DNA from 4 places in the Alteromonas sp. genome. Region 1 is predicted to be linked to each of the others. Evidence: predicted binding sites of a transcription regulator. Region 1 holds the regulator's gene; each other region holds the start of a gene.
The links. The regulator LexA, encoded in region 1, represses DNA repair genes until DNA is damaged. The targets are predictions, from matches to a motif close to TACTGTATNNNNATACAGTA.

Region 2: a site for LexA is predicted at 1,687-1,706, ahead of dinB (DNA polymerase IV). Genes of this name have one in related genera too.
Region 3: a site for LexA is predicted at 1,337-1,356, ahead of AC4PME_RS17880 (exonuclease domain-containing protein). Genes of this name have one in related genera too.
Region 4: a site for LexA is predicted at 1,415-1,434, ahead of mutS (DNA mismatch repair protein MutS). Genes of this name have one in related genera too.

The regions. Positions count from the first base shown of each region.
Region 1 is NZ_CFHOXV010000005.1:89,457-92,630, reverse strand. It holds gene AC4PME_RS05415 (serine hydrolase domain-containing protein) at 1-774, shown strand, start outside; gene lexA (transcriptional repressor LexA) at 876-1,502, opposite strand; gene AC4PME_RS05405 (LysR family transcriptional regulator) at 1,587-2,456, opposite strand; gene AC4PME_RS05400 (AEC family transporter) at 2,559-3,174, shown strand, end outside.
Region 2 is NZ_CFHOXV010000017.1:5,694-8,867, forward strand. It holds gene AC4PME_RS11145 (amidohydrolase) at 1-292, shown strand, start outside; gene AC4PME_RS11150 (DUF1653 domain-containing protein) at 368-598, opposite strand; gene dinB (DNA polymerase IV) at 600-1,676, opposite strand; gene AC4PME_RS11160 (glycoside hydrolase family 108 protein) at 1,863-2,375, shown strand; gene AC4PME_RS11165 (S8 family serine peptidase) at 2,826-3,174, shown strand, end outside.
Region 3 is NZ_CFHOXV010000045.1:6,153-9,326, forward strand. It holds gene AC4PME_RS17880 (exonuclease domain-containing protein) at 1-1,307, opposite strand, end outside; gene AC4PME_RS17885 (zinc ribbon domain-containing protein) at 1,462-1,653, shown strand; gene AC4PME_RS17890 (flavin reductase family protein) at 1,655-2,311, shown strand; gene AC4PME_RS17895 (high-potential iron-sulfur protein) at 2,495-2,788, shown strand; gene AC4PME_RS17900 (DUF3325 domain-containing protein) at 2,810-3,148, opposite strand; gene AC4PME_RS17905 (PepSY-associated TM helix domain-containing protein) at 3,145-3,174, opposite strand, start outside.
Region 4 is NZ_CFHOXV010000002.1:41,273-44,446, forward strand. It holds gene mutS (DNA mismatch repair protein MutS) at 1-1,200, opposite strand, end outside; gene AC4PME_RS01745 (CinA family protein) at 1,490-2,005, shown strand; gene recA (recombinase RecA) at 2,214-3,174, shown strand, end outside.

The DNA of each region.
Region 1 (3,174 bases):
CGCCAGCTTACCTCACATACAGCCGGTATCAGGCACTACAAAGAAGGGGCCAATGAATTTCTTCTGAATGAAAGTTATCCGGATATCGACAGTGCACTGGCAATGTTTAAAGATGATCCTCTGCTGTTTGCACCCGGCACAGATCACCGTTATTCAACGTTTGCCTGGACACTGGTCAGTGCCGCAATGGAAGGGGCTGACCCGTCCAGGAATTTCCGCGCCATCATTAACGAAGAAGTGTTTGCGCCGCTGAAACTGGACAACACGGTATTTGACGACCAGTACACCATCATCGATCACCGGGCGAGACCTTACACCGTACACGAAGGTGAGCTGATTAATGCGCCACAAACGGATCACAGCTATAAATGGGCCGGCGGCGGTTTTATTTCTACGCCGTCAGATATTGTCCGGTTTGCTGTAGCCCATGTTGCAAGCGATTACCTGAAACCAGAGACTACCCGCGCCATGTTTACTCCAGCCAGGCTCAATAATGGTGAAACCGTGGGCTTCGGCATAGGCTGGAAAACCGGATTTGGTGATTACAAACAACGTAAAGCGTATAAAGACAATGCCAGCGCGCTGGCTTTGATGGACGATATTCCTGATGCTGTGATGCACTCAGGTGGCAGTATGGGCGGCATTACAATGACCATTCTTTGCCGTGAACATAAAACAGCGGTTACTGTAGTAAAAAATGTCAGTGGTGAAGACAATGCTGATGTTTTTCTGCTGGCGCTGAAGACACTGCACTTTGCACATACCAGCCAATAGTAAAGAAAAAGGGCGATGATGGTTCACATCATCGCCCTTCCAATTTTCAGTGCTGTGGCCAGCGCACACAATAGTTATTGCACCGCGCTTAGCGAAAAGACTTACATCCAGTCAGCATTGCGGATAACACCTACAGCCAGACCTTCAATGTTGAATGGTTCAGCAGCAAGATCCACCTTGATGGTATCGAATTCTTCATTTTCTGCATGCAGCCATACTTCGCGGCCGCGTTTTTCCAGACGTTTTACCGTGACATCCTCATCAACCCTGGCAACAACTACCTGCCCATTGTGCACGTCAGTAGTACGGTGAACGGCAAGTAGATCACCATCCAGAATACCGATATCTTTCATACTCATACCGTTTACACGTAACAGGAAATCCGCACGGGGGTGGAACAGATCAGGATCGACCTTGTAATGCATTTCCACATGTTCCTGCGCCAGAATAGGTTCACCTGCCGCAACACGGCCGATTAACGGTAAGCCTGCGTCTTCATCGTTTTCTGCTTCCAGCGGAATATTCAGCTTTATACCCCGTGAGGTACCCGCCAGAATTTCGATTACACCTTTACGGGCCAGCGCCTTTAAATGCTCTTCTGCTGCATTAGCTGATTTAAACCCTAATTGCTTCGCAATTTCCGCACGGGTGGGCGGCATGCCGGTTTCCAGCATGGTGGTTTTGATCAGTTCGAGAACTTCCGTTTGTCTTGGAGTAAGTGGACGCATAAACAGCCCTGTTTTTCTATACAGTTCCTGTGAGTATATACAGTTGCGCTGGTTTGACAAGAGCTGCCGGCGAAATTATTACGGTTATTCCGTGGCGCACTCAATAAATCGTGCCAGCGCCGGGTTGCTGTTGTCCTGCTGCCATACCAGCACATATTCCACCACCGGCGCTCTGTTCAGCGGCAGCAGAACCACATCCGGCGGACACACCTGCTTCAACGGTTCAGGCACAAGCGCAATCCCTACTTCACTGGCCACCAGCGACACGATGGTTTGCTGTAACTGGGTTTCTAACACCACACGGGGCACAAAGTTCGCTCCAGCACAGTACTGTTCAATGGTGTTACGCAGCTCCGGCGCCACATTGTGGGGCGTAACAATGAATTTTTCGTCAACTAAATCCTCTGCGCAGACTTTTTTTGCCACGGCCAGCCGGTGGTGTTTGTGCACTGCCAGACAGAGTGCTTCAGTGCGCAAAGACAGCATTTCCAGTCCGCGGGAGGTCGCCGGCTTTAACATGATGGCGGCATCAAACTGCGCAGAAGTAACGCCGTTAATTAACTCAAAGGGAATAACTTCCTGAATATGAAAGGACACAGCGGGATAGCGGGACATAAACTGTCTGGCCAGTTCAGGCACAATGTTATAAGCCGCATGCATCATGAATCCCACAGACAAGCTTCCCGACTTTCCGGCACCGGTCGCTCTCGCCCGTTCCGCAGCTTTGCTGACCGATTGCAATATGGTTTTGCTGTCGCGGTAAAACTGCTCTCCTGCGGCAGTCAGGCTCACGCCTTTCGGGTGACGGCTGAACAATGCCGTACCCAGCTCTTCTTCCAGCAGTGCGATCTGTCGGCTGAGAGGTGGCTGAGTGATGTTTAGCCGCTGCGCAGCCCGACCCACATGACCGGTTTCTGCTACCGCAATAAAATATCTTAAGGGTTTTATATCCATTACGATTCAATACTTGTATCAGAATTAACTCAATTCTATATTGGATTGAATGATAAGACTAAAGGTAATCTGACCGCCGGTTCCCTGATCACCTGTCATTTCATGTTGTCTGTTTTCACGCTCATATTCCCCATATTTGCCCTCATATTCCTTGGCTGGTATTTACGCAAAAGGGATTTGCTGAACGACTCTGCCACTACACAACTCAATAAATTTGTTGTCTGGCTGGCGTTGCCTGCGCTGCTTTTTGACATCACAGCAACGTCTGCCATTGCGTCTCTCTGGCAACCGGGTTTTGTTTTGAGCTTCACCCTCGCCGTGTTTGTCATTTTTACGCTTACTGTCGCAGTACAAAAGAAACGTAATATGTCGTTATCAGAGAGTGCAATAGACGGGCTAAACACCAGTTACGCCAATACCGGATTTATGGGCTTTCCCTTGCTCATGGCGGTAGCAGGAAGCGAAACGCAGACGCCAGTGCTCATTGCGACAATCATCACCGTTTGTGTTTTATTTGCTGTTGCCATTGTGCTGATTGAGATTGATCTCAGTAAAGCAGTAAGCCTTCGTAGTCTGATTGCAGATGTAAGTTCAAAGCTTCTGAAAAATCCGGTGGTGATTGCACCACTGGCCGGGGTAATGTTTCCGGCTTTTGATATTGATGCTCCGCAACCATTGCTGACCACGGCATCGTTGCTGGGTCACGCTGCAGCCCCCT
Region 2 (3,174 bases), on a different contig from region 1:
CGGTATTCATGCTGCCGTTACCCGTCAGGACAGAAACAACCAGCCGGTAAAGGGCTGGTATGCTCACGAAGCGATGACCGTTCAGCAGGCTTTCAGAGGCTTTACGCTGGATGCTGCCTACGCCGCGCATATGGAAGACAGTCTGGGTACGCTGACCCCTGGGAAATGGGCTGACTTTATTCTTGTGGATCAGGATATATTCGATGTGGATCCGAAAGATATCTGGCGCACCCGGGTGCTGCAGACCTGGACAGCCGGAATTAAGGTATTTGATGCTGAGCGCAACCAGTAACAGCCAAAACAGCGGATACAAGTAATTCAAAAGGGACGCTTTGCGCCCCTTTTGTGATTTTATTCTACCGGATGATTAATCCCGGTCCTGTTCTTCAATATGTTTGAAACGGGGAACCGTTTCTCCGTTCACTTCCACCTGCTCAGTGAACATGGTCAGCGGACGGACCCAAAGCCCTTTTTCACCATATTCCGACCGGTACACCACCAATTCCGATTCATCTTCCGAGTGTTTGGCCACACCGATGACAGTATAAAAGTTGCCTTTGTAGTGTTGATACGTTCCGGGCACAACCGACTTTGACATATTATTCATCCTCCAGTGGCAATAGCAGCTGCTCTGCCGGCAAACCGCCGGCTAATCCAATGTGAATGCCCACCAGCCTGACACCCCGGCCTCTGGCCCGCTGCCACGCTTCATCCAGCAATTCATAAAAAAATGCTTCTTCGATATCGTGATGACGGTGCTCAACGGTGGTTTGCTGGAAGTCCTGAAACTTGAGCTTCACGCCCTGAGATTTTATCAGACATTTCCGTTCACCGGTCTTTTTTAAATGCCCTTCAATGCGTTGCTGCATCTTCTCCCACAGTACAGGCAGTACCGCCTTGCATTCATCAAGTGTATGCAAATCGCTGCTGAAGGTACGTTCCACTCCGATTGATTTTCTTACCCGGCTGACATTGACATCCCGCTCATCCACACCGTGAGCACGGTTCCACAGCACTGAACCGAATTTCCCCAGCTCTTTCTGCAGACGTTCAAAGGGATATTGCCGGACATCATTACAGGTAGTCAGGCCCAGACGCTGCAACTTCTGCTGTGTGACTTTGCCCACGCCGGGAATTTTTGACAGCGACATATTTCTGACAAATGCATCCAACTTATCCGGTGTGATCACACATAACCCGTCCGGTTTATTTTCGTCACTGGCTACCTTAGCCACGAATTTGCATGATGCCACACCAGCCGAGGCAGTCAGATTCAGTTCTTCTTTAATTCGCCGGCGGATATCCTGTGCTATGAGTGTGGCGCTGCCGTTAAACAAAGTGGTGTGAGTGACATCCAGATAGGCTTCATCCAGAGATAAAGGCTCGATGAGGTCGGTATAGTCATTGAAAATTTCACGGATACGCTGACTCTCGCGGACGTACATATCCATTCTGCCGGGTACAAGAATAAGCTCAGGGCACAAACGCTTTGCGTATGCTGTTGCCATGGCAGAGCGCACGCCAAATTTTCTTGCCGGATAGTTACACGTTGATATCACGCCACGGCGATCAGCGCTGCCGCCAATCGCTATGGGCTTATTGATCAATGACGGATTGTCGCGCATTTCAACTGCAGCGTAAAAGCAATCCATATCAACGTGAATAATCTTTCGCACTCTGCCACCACACTGTATATATGAACAGCATTTTAGCGGATTATGTCAACTATGCCAGTGCAAAGTTCAACACTGAATAAAAGGTCAAAATATTGCAAAAAGTTAATACAACAGGATTGTAAAACATTATTGAAAAGATACACTGGTTATAAGCGTAAAATTTAACCATTCATCAGGGAGGATGTCATGGCTGCTTTTTTACCCGCCTTTGAAAAAATGATTGATAACGAAGGGGGCTATACACTTCATCGTGTGGAGGGTGATCGCGGTGGTGCTACCTATGCCGGTATAGCCCGCAATTTTCATCCTGACTGGGAAGGCTGGCCACTACTTGATGCCGGCGTGCCCGACAGTCAACTGATGCCCCATGTCGCAGCGTTCTACCAACAGCACTTTTGGGAACGGATCCGCGGAGACTTTATTGATTCTCAACGTGTAGCTGAAACCCTCTTTGATTTCGCCGTTAATGCCGGCCTGTCTGCAGCGTCGAAACTGACTCAGGAAGTTGCTGATGTGTACGTTGACGGGATCATCGGTACGAAATCCTTAAAGGCCATCAACAACATGCCACCGGAAGTATTTCTGCATGGCTATGCACTCAAGAAAGTCGCCCGTTATGCGGAAATTGTTAATCATAATCCCTCGCAGGCAAAGTTCCTTCTTGGCTGGATAAACCGGACGCTGAAAGGTATTGCATAGCAAACCTTTCCGGCTCCGCCCCGGACACGCCAACGTACCTCCTCCTGATTACATCTTTACACAAAATTTAAGTTGGATTTCGGGATAAATTTGTTTTTATTTATCTTTTTCTTAACTTAAATTTTAGTCAGTTTTTGTTTCTTCGCTGCCCGTCATGTCTGGCCGGCATACCAATACCCCCGTTTTTTATACGTATTAAATGCCATTCATAGTTATACGGCTATATGCGTAACTCACGATAGACTTAAGTAGTATGGATTTCGAGCTGCAGAAAAAAGCAGCGTTTACAACGTTTGTGCATAGCCGGTTTATTTCTCCTGAATGACAAGCTGACGGAACAGTTTTTGTCATCACTAAAGCAGGTAAACCGATGTGTACAGACCCGGTAAAAATACCCCGTAGTAACACGCCACAGAGCGGGAGGGGATAACAACAAGACAGGAAAAAATAATGTCCATATTACGCACATTACCATCCAAATCGTTACTCGCTACATCGTTAAGTTTAATCACATTAACCGCTACTGCAGCGTCTGCCGTCAACGGGCCGGTCAGTGTTTCCCCTGAACCACTTACCTTTGAGCAGTTAAAGAACCTGCGCCAGGATCTGCGTTTACAGGAAAGCAATGAACGCTACATTGTCACCTTTAAAAATGGTAAAGGCGCAATGGCGGGCAAAGGCAGCATTAATGCCAGTGACAAGGCGCTGGATGTGGCATCAGTGAAATCTGCCATACAACAGGCAGGTGGCAAGACACTTAAAGTGATGGAACGCCATGGCATGGCTGTCGTCACATTAA
Region 3 (3,174 bases), on a different contig from region 1:
ATGGCCGTTACATGCTTCATCAGTGCGTCTGCAGTAGTAAAACTTGCCAGCAGTTCATCAATTTTTACCGCAAATGAATCGTAGAAAGCATTATTCTTCAGGCTTTGGGGACGCCGGTCAAAGGCAGTTACCGGCGCATCCTCTTCAAACAATAATGTCCAGAACGTGAGGGCAAACAGACTCCGCCACAAGCGATTCTCGGTTCGCCAGGCTTCAGCGCCGTGACGCTGATACCAGGCGATGACGCCCCGTTCAACAGACTGATTCTGACTCTCGTCCAGTTGCAGTGTGCGGGACGCATTGCGCAACATATCAGTCACGATACTGGTACGTTTCTTATGATATTTACGCTGATAAAAATCTTCTGCGAAGGCCAGCAATGTATCTGAGGGCGGGGTATCGATAATGCTTTCCAGGCTTTGCTTTACCTCGTCTTTCAATCCCTCTTTGTAAGCTTCGCGAATCCATTTTTCTTTTGCTGTATCGCCGGGAGACTGCTCAAGAAAAGTCAGTGCAGCCTGCCGGTCGACAGACAGCAGCTTTGACCCCAGTTTTGCGTGGTATTTTTCCGCCAGCACTGCTGATATGGTGGAGAAGGTTTCCGGCACGGGGGCTTTTGCTGCTGCCAGACAGGCCTCATCATCAAGAAAATCCAGTTCGCCGGTGCGTGAGGCATAATAAAAAGCAGCGCCGGCATCCTCCGGCAATTCGAAGCGTGCCTGATCAGACACAGCCTGGCCCCGAGTACGCATGATGCCGAGATCACGCATGGAAAACTGATTCAGCCGCCCTTTAGTGTTTCCGAAGAACAGAAACAGCAAATAACGCATAGTGGCATCGAAGCGGCAAAACAGTAAATGCTCCACCGACAATGACGCCGGCCAGCCGTGACGTTTTATGCCATCGAATAAGTCTGCCATCAGCACACTCTTTTTTGCTGAAGCAGGCTGACCGCTGATCCCGAGATCATGCAGGTATTGCAGAATGTCGGCCTTGGTCAGCATACCGGCCAGTTCCTGCAGCGGCGCTTCTGTTACACACCCGAACCAGCCGGAGGCGGAAAGCGCATCTATTTGCTGCTGCGGATGCGGTATTTCTTCGTAGTAGAAATGCTCACGGTTGATGATGGCGTATTTGCGGTTTGCTGCACGGGCGATGATGCATTGCTGCGGTTCCGGCAGTGCATTGAAATCCTCAATAAAACGCCGCGCACTGTCGTCCAGCAATGCGCCACTGGCACCGTCGAAAAAGGACAAAAACTCGCGGAAGTGATCAAGATAATATTTTTCAGGCAACGTTTTACGCATCATCTGCACCGGACACTGTACACCTGACCAAGTGTATATTTATACAGCCTCTTTAATCAACCCGCCGGATGCAGTTTCCTTACAATCCGGTTATCTGTTTTCTGCGTATATCAAAAGTTAGCAAAATCATTTTAATCAGTTATCCGGAGTGGTTATGAGTCTGACGACCCCTAAGTTATTTCACTGCCCCTATTGCATGGAGCCGAATGAAGTAGAAATTGATGAGCAAAACGATATCAATGTTATGCAGGTACTGGATTGCCAGGTCTGCTGCCAGCCTATTGAAATGACAGTGTACAGTGACGGCGATAACCTGACCGTGCAGGTTGAGCAGGAGAATGCCTGATATGACTGACCCGTCCATGCGGCATTTTACTTCTGCTGCTATCAATGAGCTGGAAAAACAGACCCGGACGAACCTGATCAACTGCTTGTCCGGCTACAAAGGGGCCAACCTTGTGGGCACCACTGACGGTAAACGGGATAACCTGGCCATTATCAGCTCTGTTTTTCACGTGGGGGCGCATCCTCCTCTTCAGGGCATGTTGTTACGTCCCCATACTGTGCCACGGCAAACGCTGGAAAATATTCGTGAAACAGGTGTGTACACCATTAATGCAGTCAGCGCCGGCTGGACAGATAAAGCTCATCAGACTTCCGCCCGCTATGATGAACACACCAGTGAGTTTGATGCCACAGGCTTAACACCGCTGAAAGAAGATGGATTCGCCGCGCCATTTGTCGCCCAAAGTCCTTTGCGTATGGCCATGGCGGCAGAAGAAATATCCACGCTGCAATGTAATCAGACAGTACTGGTCATTGGCAGGGTGCTTGATATTTACGTGATGGAGGGGGCAACCGGTGAGGACGGACAACTGGATTTGGAGAAAATGAATCTTGCATGTATCAGCGGGCTGGATACTTACCACCGTGCGGAACGCATCGCCCGTTATGCCTATGCGAAACCGGACAAACCCGTCACGCTGGCAGGTAAAAACGCGTAAATGCACAGGTCCTGCGGTGAAGAAAAGTTAATCTACATCAAATATGTGACGGAACGATTTGGCAGTCCCGTAAATGTGTCGTATAACTATTGTCATGTTAAACCTGTCATCGCGGCAGGTTTTTTACGTTATAAGACCAAATAAAAACAAATCATTCTCGTTTAAGCTTTATGGGAGCAAATTATGAGTAATGTGAACCGTCGTGATTTCCTAAAACTGTCAGGCACCACACTGATCGGTTTGACGTTAGGTGGCACTGCACTTCGCGCACAGGCACAGGAGCAACTGCAGACCGACGACCCCACAGCACAGGCATTGAAATATACCCCGAAATCAACGGTGGAAGGGTCTCAGTGCGGTAATTGTATGTACATTCAGGGTGAGGACGGACAAGCTCACCGTCCCTGCGCCATTTTCCCGGGTAAACTGGTTAACACCAACGGCTGGTGCAGTGCCTGGGTAAAACGTCCGGGCTAAGTTTGAACCCGGACAGTTGGATCAGCGGGGTAATACCCGCTGAAGCCAGCCTCCCGGTACACACCAGCGCCATACAAATGCCAGCGCATCCTGCTGATAAGTAAACAGCAAAGACACCAATACCGCTGCCACATGCAGCAATCCGCACCACACAACCAGTCCGATTTCAGTTTGCCAGCCGGCTATCGCCGGAAACATTGCAACAGTCAGAAAACACACTGCCAGAGTCTGAAATATCAGCCTGCCCCCGGGCAGGTTTTCAATCTCATCACCGGTGACCGCACGGAAATGTTTCGGGTTCGCCATAGAAAAGTGCAGAAAACCGGCAATGCACAGCAGTAAACACAAAAATGTCATCATGCTGTCTGCTCCCCGGTGCTGCCCGC
Region 4 (3,174 bases), on a different contig from region 1:
GATAGCCTGATTTAACAGGCTTTGTAATTCGGGGTAGGTGCTGACAGCCTTGGCTAAATCCGCACATAACGAATCCTCAAGAGAGGATAACTGGTCGAGCAGTCCGGGCAATTCGTTAAACGCATTGCGTAAACGGGAGAAATCCCTGGGACGGGCCGAACGCAGGGCTAACCGCGCCATGATGCGTTCTATGTCACCAATGCGTTTTAATGTATCGGCGATATCTTCATGACCCTGTTCAATCAGTTTTCCGATGGCCTGCTGGCGTCGGGTGAGTTCATAATGATCGGTAATGGGGGCGTGCAAATAGCGTTGAAGTAATCTGCTGCCCATGGGGGTGGCGGTAGAATCCAGCACGCTGAACAGAGTATTTTCCTGACTGCCTGATAAATTGGCGGTTAATTCCAGATTTCTTCGCGTGGCGGCATCCAGCTGAATACGTGTTTCCTGCTGTTCACGATGAATACTGCGAATATGGGGCAGGGCGGTACGTTGGGTATCTTTAACGTATTGCAGTACACAGCCGGCTGCACCGGTGGCTTTATCTAAGCCGTTGATGCCGAATCCATCCAGTGATTTGGTGCCGAATTGCTGATTGAGTTGCTCTGTTGCCGTTTGCGGATCAAACTCCCATTCGGGACGGCGACGTAAACCTTTTCGTTTTTCAATAAGAGGTAAACCTTCGAATCCTTCCGGATAAAGCAGTTCCGCAGGATTAAGGCGTTGCAATTCGGCCAGCAATTGTTCATCACTGTCACATTCAACCACCAGAAAACGTCCGCTGCTGATATCGAGGGTGGCAACGCCGTACTGCATGCTGTGACCGCACACTGCAGCAAGCAGGTTATCACGACGCTCTTCTAATAGTGCTTCATCGGTGACTGTGCCCGGGGTGACAATACGCTGAACTTGACGTTCTACCGGCCCTTTGCTGGTAGCAGGATCGCCAATCTGCTCACAAATCGCCACAGACTCGCCCATTTTTACCAGGCGCGCCAGGTAACCTTCCACTGCGTGATAAGGCACTCCCGCCATGGGAATGGGTTCACCGCCGGATTTGCCTCTGGCTGTTAATGAAATATCCAGCAGGTGTGCGGCCTTTTTGGCATCGTCATAGAAGAGTTCATAAAAGTCTCCCATCCGGTAAAACAGTAAAATATTAGGATGTTGTGCTTTTATGGCCAGATACTGGCGCATCATCGGCGTATGTGATTCCAAGAAAACCTCTTTGTTTATTCTGGCGCGATGTTGCTAGTTGTGAAGGGCGCGCGGTCGGGGGGCGTAATTGCATTTGAAACCGTCTGCCGCATGGATGCGGCAGCCGAGCCCCCAGGGATGGGTTTACGGCGTGTTTCAAATGCAGTTACGCTCCCCCTACCATCAGCGAACTTCACTACAAAGTTTTCATCAGGCCAACTTTCTGTCTTTACAGTTTGCTAAATGTGTAAAATGGTACAACGGAATTAATTCATTGGTGAGTATTATTCGTATGAGCGCAGATTTTTCAACTGTTTCACAAGACAGTGCGTTACTTAAACAGGTGGTTGCCACCGGAGATGTGCTTCGCCGGCGAAACTGGCATGTGTCATGTGCTGAGTCTTGTACCGGTGGTGGAATTGCTTACGTATTAACCTCCGTTTCCGGTAGCTCTGACTGGTTCAATCAATCCTGGGTCACTTATTCAAACGCGGCTAAGCAATCACTTATTGGGGTGAAAGCTGAAACGCTGGCGAAATTTGGTGCAGTGTCGGAACACACTGTTGCTGAAATGGTGCAGGGTGTTGTTCAGGAAAGTGGTGCGCAGGTTGGTGTGTCGGTGAGTGGTATTGCAGGGCCTGGCGGCGGTTCGGCGGAAAAGCCGGTGGGTACGGTCTGGTTTGGCTTTATGATAGACGGTGAACTGAACACGCAGCGTCACGTATTTTCAGGTGACCGGTTAGCGGTGCGGGAACAGGCCATCGCCCATGCAATTTCTTATCTGTACCAACGACTGGTTGCTGAATAAAACGGGATTTGACAGACTAATTGTGAAATCTTACTTGACTGTATGCTTATACAGTATAAAATGCACTCAACATTCGAATTACGTTTCGTGAGTTACTGAAGCGCTGACCGAATTATATTTTGCGGAAGTTAAAAAATAACAGAAGTAAAAGTGGCAGCGTAATACGACAGGGTAACTACCGGACAGTCATTATCTTGAGGATAATATCGTGGACGACAACAAAAACAAAGCTCTTTCCGCCGCTCTTGGCCAAATTGAAAAGCAATTTGGTAAAGGTGCCATTATGCGTCTGGGTGACAATCAGGCGCATGATATCGAAGCCATTTCTACCGGTTCACTCAGTATCGACATTGCACTTGGAATAGGCGGTTTACCTTGCGGGCGTGTTGTTGAAATCTACGGTCCTGAATCATCAGGTAAAACAACCCTGACACTGCAAGTTATCGCTGAAGCGCAAAAGAAAGGCAAAACCTGTGCATTCGTTGATGCGGAACACGCACTAGATCCTGTCTATGCAAGAAAGCTGGGCGTAAACATAGATGATCTGCTGGTCTCTCAGCCTGATACCGGTGAGCAGGCATTGGAAATTTGTGACATGCTTGTTCGTTCAGGCGCTGTTGACGTAGTAATTGTTGACTCGGTAGCTGCATTAACACCGAAAGCAGAGATTGAAGGTGAGATGGGTGATTCTCACGTGGGTCTTCAGGCACGTCTGATGTCTCAGGCGCTGCGTAAGCTTACCGCTAACATCAAGAAATCAAATACGCTGTGTATCTTCATCAACCAGATCCGTATGAAGATTGGTGTTATGTTCGGTAACCCTGAAACCACAACCGGTGGTAACGCCCTGAAATTCTATGCCTCTGTGCGTCTCGATATCCGTCGTATAGGTGCGGTTAAAGAAGGTGATGAGGTTGTTGGTAACGAAACCCGTGTGAAAGTGGTGAAGAACAAAGTTGCACCACCGTTTAAGCAGGCGGAATTCATGATTCGTTACGGCGAGGGTATCAGTAAGGAAGCTGAACTTATTGACCTTGGTGTGAAGCAGAAGCTGGTTGATAAAGCCGGTGCCTGGTATAGCTACAACGGTGACCGTATTGGTCAGGGTAAAGCGAACGTAATGGCGTTCCTGAAAGATAACCCTGATATCGCTAACGACATCGAAACCA